3 regions of the Microcoleus sp. N9_B4 genome follow, and region 1 is predicted to be linked to each of the others. Evidence: riboswitches for the same ligand, from Rfam matches in the RefSeq annotation. Region 1 holds a riboswitch; each other region holds the start of a gene.
The links. Region 1 has a riboswitch for cobalamin ahead of cobG (precorrin-3B synthase). Riboswitches for the same ligand answer to the same signal wherever they lie in the genome.
Positions count from the first base shown of each region.

Region 2: another riboswitch for cobalamin. It lies ahead of QUA43_RS01100 (hypothetical protein); the one in region 1 lies ahead of cobG (precorrin-3B synthase).
Region 3: another riboswitch for cobalamin. It lies ahead of QUA43_RS01350 (DUF1636 domain-containing protein); the one in region 1 lies ahead of cobG (precorrin-3B synthase).

Region 1 is NZ_JAUBRC010000002.1:135,816-138,087, reverse strand. Features, by position in the region: gene psbA (photosystem II q(b) protein) at 1-918, opposite strand, end outside; adenosylcobalamin-variant (AdoCbl-variant) riboswitch at 1,128-1,207, shown strand; gene cobG (precorrin-3B synthase) at 1,216-2,272, shown strand, end outside.
Region 2 is NZ_JAUBRC010000001.1:245,928-248,199, forward strand. Features, by position in the region: gene QUA43_RS01090 (ABC transporter substrate-binding protein) at 1-196, shown strand, start outside; gene QUA43_RS01095 (Uma2 family endonuclease) at 363-941, shown strand; cobalamin riboswitch at 980-1,124, shown strand; gene QUA43_RS01100 (hypothetical protein) at 1,242-1,682, shown strand; gene QUA43_RS01105 (methyltransferase domain-containing protein) at 1,702-2,272, shown strand, end outside.
Region 3 is NZ_JAUBRC010000002.1:7,832-10,103, forward strand. Features, by position in the region: gene cobW (cobalamin biosynthesis protein CobW) at 1-43, opposite strand, end outside; gene QUA43_RS01350 (DUF1636 domain-containing protein) at 420-830, opposite strand; cobalamin riboswitch at 853-999, opposite strand; gene QUA43_RS01355 (protein kinase domain-containing protein) at 1,265-2,272, shown strand, end outside.

The DNA.
Region 1 (2,272 bases):
AATCGATTGGTTGAAGTTGAAACCGTTCAAGTTGAAAGCCATCGTGGAGATACCCAAAGCGGTAAACCAGATACCTACTACTGGCCATGCACCTAACAAGAAGTGCAAAGAACGGCTGTTGTTGAAAGAAGCGTATTGGAAAATCAAACGACCGAAGTAGCCGTGGGCTGCAACGATGTTGTAGGTTTCTTCTTCTTGACCGAATTTGTAACCGTAGTTTTGCGATTCGGTTTCGGTTGTTTCACGAACCAAAGAGGAAGTAACGAGAGAACCGTGCATGGCGGAGAACAAGCTACCACCGAAGACACCAGCAACTCCCAACATGTGGAAGGGGTGCATCAGGATGTTGTGCTCGGCTTGGAACACAATCATGAAGTTGAATGTGCCGGAGATACCCAAGGGCATACCGTCTGAGAAGGAACCTTGTCCAATTGGGTAGATCAAGAATACTGCGGTGGCTGCTGCAACTGGTGCAGAGTAAGCGACGCAGATCCAAGGACGCATACCTAAGCGGTAGGACAATTCCCATTCACGACCCATGTAGCAAAATACACCGATCAGGAAGTGGAAAATTACCAATTGGTAAGGGCCGCCGTTGTACAACCACTCATCGAGGGAAGCTGCTTCCCAGATTGGGTAGAAGTGCAAGCCGATGGCGTTGGATGAAGGAACAACAGCACCTGTGATGATGTTGTTACCGTACATTAAGGAACCTGCTACTGGTTCACGGATGCCGTCGATGTCCACTGGAGGGGCAGCGATGAAGGCGATGATGTAGCAGATGGTGGCGCTGAGCAAGGTGGGAATCATCAAGACTCCGAACCAACCTACATAAATGCGGTTGTCGGTGCTTGTTACCCACTCACAAAAGCGTTCCCAGACGTTGGCGCTTTCGCGCTGCTGTAAGGTTGTTGTCATGGTTTTATGATTGCTGTATTTGGTTTTCAATGTTCGGATGATGTTTCTATTATTAACGGTTTTGTTAACGTTTGTAAAGGGGTTTAGCGACAGTTAAACTGATGACTGCGATTAGGAAAACTGATGAAACCAGAGAGATGGGCGATCGCCAGAAGTTTTGTTAAGAAAGTTGAGGGTTTTGCTTTCTGTGCGTCAGCTCGTGATACCTTTCTAAAACCTGAAAGCGGGAAAGTCCGGTGCAATTCCGGCGCTGTGCCGCAACTGTAAAAGTCAGAATGCCGATTTCGGGGGCGCTTTGTGGGCGTTTACTTTTGGATTCCCTGCGTAGCACGGGGAGGAGATTATTTGTTAGCTTTGACTGATTTGCCGACTTGTCCGGGTTTATTTTACGGTTCCCAAGCCCGAGACGGAGTTTTATCAAGAATGCGGATTCCGGGGGGAATTTTAAACGCGCAGCAGTGTTGGACGATCGCGGATTTGGCAGATCAATACAGTACCGGCTGTTTGCAAGTGACAAATCGGGCAAATTTGCAAATCCGAGAAGTGAACTCGGAAATTGCCCCAGAAGTCTGGAACCGCTTGCAGGAATTGGGGATAGCGTCTCGCCGCGTGGAAGTTGACCCGATTCGCAATATTATGGCAAGTCCGACAGCCGGGATCGATCGCCAGCAGTTACTCGATACTCGCCCGCTAGTGAAAGCTTGGGATGATTACCTGCAAACGCATCCCGAATTATCGGAACTTTCGCCTAAGTTCAGTATTGGCCTCGACGGCGGGGAATCGGTTTCGATCCGCGATTTACGCAACGATATTTTATTAGCTGCTGAAGGGCGTTCAACCCAATCAGAAATCGTTTTTCGGCTGCATTTAAACGGCGAAAAAGGAATTTCAATCCAAGAATCGCAATGTATTTCAGTATTAGCCGCCCTCGCTAGCACTTATCTTGAATACACCAAAAATCAACCTCGAATTGATGGCAAAAAACCGCGTTTGCGTCACCTGCTGGCAGATTGGGGCGCTGAAAGTTATCTAGAAAAGGTACAGCAGAATTTACCATTTTTATTGCAATTCACATCTTGCACCTTTCCCCAAAACAGGCAAGATGCCTCATCTGAAAAATCCCTCCCCAATCACCGACATCTCGGCATTCATCCTCAGCGACAGTCCGGTTTCTCCTACATGGGAATTGCACTGCCTCTCGGTAGGCTAGAATCAAAACAACTGCGGAATTTGGCAAATTTAGCCCAAAAACTAGCCAGCGGTACCCTAAGACTTACGCCGTGGCAAAATCTGTTGATTTCCGATATCCCCAACTCCCAGCTTTTTGAGGTAAAACAGCAAATCGCCGATTTGG
Region 2 (2,272 bases), on a different contig from region 1:
AGCTGTGATCGCTGGCTTGCGGCAAAGCAATACGCGGGAAGGATTGCAACAAGCACTCAGAAATGCGAGTTTTTCGGCAGCAGGTTCAAGCGAGGATGTGAAGTTTTTGCCCACGGGCGATCGGGCTGGTAAGCCGATTTTAGTGCAAGTTAAACAAGGAGGAAGCACTGGCTATAACTTCGTCCCGTTGCGGTAACTTTGTTAAGTAATATCATGTCTTGTCGATCGACCGTGATTCCTGTAGGGGCGGGTTCACTAACAATAATTGCCGAAAACCGACAATTTCATAAACCCGCCCCGGCCTGTTTATTAACGATTTTTAAGATAAAATGAAATGAGTAGATTAAAGGAGAGCGTTGTGTATGATCGCGCAAGTTGAAACCAAAACCTACACCGCTGAGGAATATCTAGAATTGGAAATCAATTCTCAGGATCGGCATGAATTTATCAATGGGGAGATTGTTCTGATGGCTGGCGGCACACCGGATCACAATGAAATTACCACTAATTTAGTTGTTGCGCTGAAACTGGCGTTAAAAGGGAAACCATATCGGACTTTTAGTTCGGATCAGCGGCTTTGGGTTCCGCAGCTTAATAATTATACTTACCCGGATGTGATGGTGGTAGCGCGCCCGATAGAGCTGCAATCTGGACGGACGGATACAATTACCAATCCGCTGCTCATTGCTGAGGTGCTGTCTAAAGGTACTAAAGCTTATGACCGCGATGAAAAGTTTGCTGCCTATCGCAGTATTCCTAGTTTTCAGGAGTATTTATTAATCGACCAATATCGGCTACAGGTGGAGCAATATTCTAAAACTGATGCGAATAAGTGGATTTTTTCGGAATATAGCTGTATGGGCGATCGGCTGAGTTTAACATCTGTTGCTGTGGAAATTTCGCTGGCCGATTTGTATGAAAATATTGAGTTTGGTGAATAGGCGGAAGGTTTTTTGTCAAATGTTCCAAATAGTGGTAATATTTCCATATATCGATCGGCTCTGATGAAAAACACACATCAGACGTAAGGGGGAAAGTTCGGTGCGAATCCGGCGCTGTCCCGCAACTGTAATGAGATCATTGCATCTCTAAGTCAGGATGCCCGCCGATTTGTTTACCTGTTGTTTTTCATCTGCGAGGTATGGATGATGGTGAGTTCAATATTTTTACAAATAATCTGCTGTTGTGCTCCGTTTCCCGATCGACAATAACGAAATTTTAGGCAGCGGGAAACTAAAAAAATGCGAATCGAAGATAGTGTTTGGCAGGGTAGTTTTGGCTACTGGCAAAACTTGTTTATTCATCAGAATATTTTGTCGATCGGACATACTGCTTGGAATGGCTTTTTGCATCAAGGACGAGGCTTGGTTGCTTGCAAAATCAATACTCCCATTAACGGTTCGGTGAATTGGAGCGTAGATACTATCAAGTACGATCTGCAATTTATTCCGCAATTGCACGCGACTGCTTATTTGCAACAACTAGAAATAGAGGAGAACACTGTTTTAAATCTGCTCCAAATCATTGCTGGCTACGAACCCAAGGCAGCAATTATATTTTTGTCGATCGCCAACCGTCAGATTGATATCAATTTGTTGCAAAAGTTGGCAATTTCTCCTGTTGAGTGCTATGAACAGGTATGCAAGCGCTGGGAAGAATTTCAACTCTGCCCTAAATCCTAAAACTTACTAAATTTTCCGAATGCCGCAGCCAAAATCAATCGAAATTTCCAAGGTAACTCGCTACCAAAATGCAGCGCTTAATTACTATTTGGGCCTGACAGATTCGCCCTACCTTCACTACGGCTATTGGGAAACCCTACCTGTGCCCGCTGACGAACTAACGATCGCACGATTGCGCCTAGCTCAGCAAGCTTATACTGTAAAACTGTTGGATGCAATCCCCAAAGGCACTCATACGATACTCGATGTGGGCTGCGGGATTGGCGGAAATGCGGCTTATTTGCTCGATCGAGGTTTTGCAGTGGAAGGGCTCGCACCCGATCCGTTCCAACAACAGCGCTTTCTTAAGTGTACGGGCGATCGGGCAATCTTCCACCTCACGAGGTTTGAAGACTTCAAAGCAACCCATTTCTACGATCTTATTCTCTTTAGCGAAAGTAGCCAGTATATGTCGGCTGTTGATATTGCTAACGGTGCCGCCAAAATCCTCAATCCGGGCGGTTACGTTTTGCTGGCTGATATGCTGCGATCTGATGCTAATTATAAAGAGGGAATGTTCTCTAATTGTCATGTTGTTACGGAACTTCATG
Region 3 (2,272 bases), 130 kb from region 1:
TACCGAGAAAACCAGTGATGACAGTAACAGGAATTTTGTGCATTGATAATTTTGTGCTTATTTGGTAATGGGATATCTTGTTCCGAGGCTCTGCCTGGGAATACAGATCTAGAGGCTCTGCCTCGCTGGAATATAAGGAGGGCTTTTAACACGAGGCCGAGCCTCTGGCTATGCACTCCCAGGCCGAGAATGTAGGTGACAACTTAAGACGGAAACCTACAATAAAAGTCGCTTTTAGGCGAAGTCTAGATCCCCCTAAATCCCCCTTAAGAAGGGGAGTAGGGGTTGACTTTGAGAATATTTCTTGTCCCCCCCTTATTAAGGGGGGTTAGGGGGGATCTAGATTTCGATAAAAACAAGAGAGACGGTCGGTTTGACGTTAAGTTGTCACCGATGGGCAAAGCCTGAAAGGAAATAGCTTAATTTCCCAGCGGTGGAATCTTGGCTAAAACGCCTTTTTTCAGAGCTGGAGGACGCTCAGACCAAGGCAACAAACCGTCCGGTTTAGCATAGTATTGACCCGCGCATTCGAGTACAGCCTCGACGCTTTCCGACTCATTTGCTGGTAAATCACCAAACAGATAAGTGTACTTTCCAACAGCAGCAAAAGACACGGCACAAGAGTGACTGCAAGCACTCATGCACTCAACCTCTTGAATATCAAATTTATCAGAAAACTCCCAATCTTTAGCGAGTTGGGACAAGTCTTCCATAAATTGTTGGCCACCGCTTTTGCCTTCGCGCTTGCCGTTTTTCCAAACACTAGCGCAAGCAGTGCAAACAAATAGACTGTGCTTTGTGCGTACAGCCGTGTTAATTCCATCCATCATCCGTACCTCGCAGATGCGTTCAAAAGTGAGTTAGATATCGGCGGGCATTCTGACTTGAGAAACCCCAAGGGTTTCATTACAGTTGCGGGACAGCGCCGGACTTGCACCGAACTTTCCCCGTTTCCTCTAACGGCTGCTCCCCGCTAGAACCGATCGCGAAATCACATCATACCGCACTTGCCGCCTTTTTTCAAAAAAGTTATGTTAGTAATGTCGATCCATCAAAAAAAAATAACTCTTTGTGCAACAGGCCAGATGTCGGTTGCTGACGGGATATAACCCCACCAAAAAAATAACTCTTTGTGGAACAGGCATCTGACCTGTTGCTGACAAGATAGAAACCCATCCAAAAAAAATAACTCTTTGTGTAACAGGCAATATGCCTGTTAATGACGGGCTAGAAGCCCTCCCATACAAACATTACTAAAAACTATATGAACGCCTTCCCCGATTTTTCCACTCACGGCTATCAGATTGAAAAAGAACTCGGACACAACAGTCTCGGCGGCCGAGTTACATACTTAGCGAAAAATACGAATACTCAAAAATTAGTTGTAATTAAGCAATTTCAATTCGCTCAATTAGGTGCTAGCTGGGCAGAATACGAAACTTACGAACAAGAAATTAAAGTTTTGCAAAAACTGGATTTTCCGGGCATTCCCCGCTATCTCGATGCTTTTCAAACTGACAGCGGTTTCTGCATGGTGCAGGAATACAAAAATGCCGAATCTGCTGTCGCCCGGACTTTTTCGCCGCCGGATATCAAACAAATTGCGATCGCAAGTTTAGAGATTTTAGTTGACCTGCAAGCTCAGAAACCGCCGATTATTCACCGCGACATTAAGCCCGAAAACTTGTTAATAGATGACGAACTCAATGTTTACTTAGTAGACTTCGGTTTTGCTCGGCTAGGAGGTGGAAATATCGCCGCTAGCAGCGTCGTCAAAGGCACGATGGGATTCATGCCGCCGGAACAAATGTTCAACCGAGAATTAACCAAAGCGTCGGATCTTTACGGCTTGGGGATAACCCTGATTTGCTTGTTAACTGGTACGAAATCTGCGGATGTTGGTAATTTAGTTGATGCCAATTATGGCATTCATTTCCGGCATTTAGTACCGCCATTGCAGCAGGGTTGGATGAATTGGTTGGAGAGGATGGTAGCGCCAAGATTGCAAGACAGATATCCATCGGCTGCGGATGCTTTAACTGCGCTAGAATCTTTGGATGTCAGCAGCTTGCCGAAAGTGAGAATTGAGCGCGATCGCCTTCAATTCACAGCTACTGAATATGGAGAAATCTTAACACAAACTATTGCAATTAGCAACCCAATTCCCGATACAATACTTTGTGGCAGGTGGGAAGTCGCGCCGCATCCGAACGATCCGCCCCACACGCCCTACGACCACTCTTGGATCTCCTTTGAACCGCAGGCATTTGAA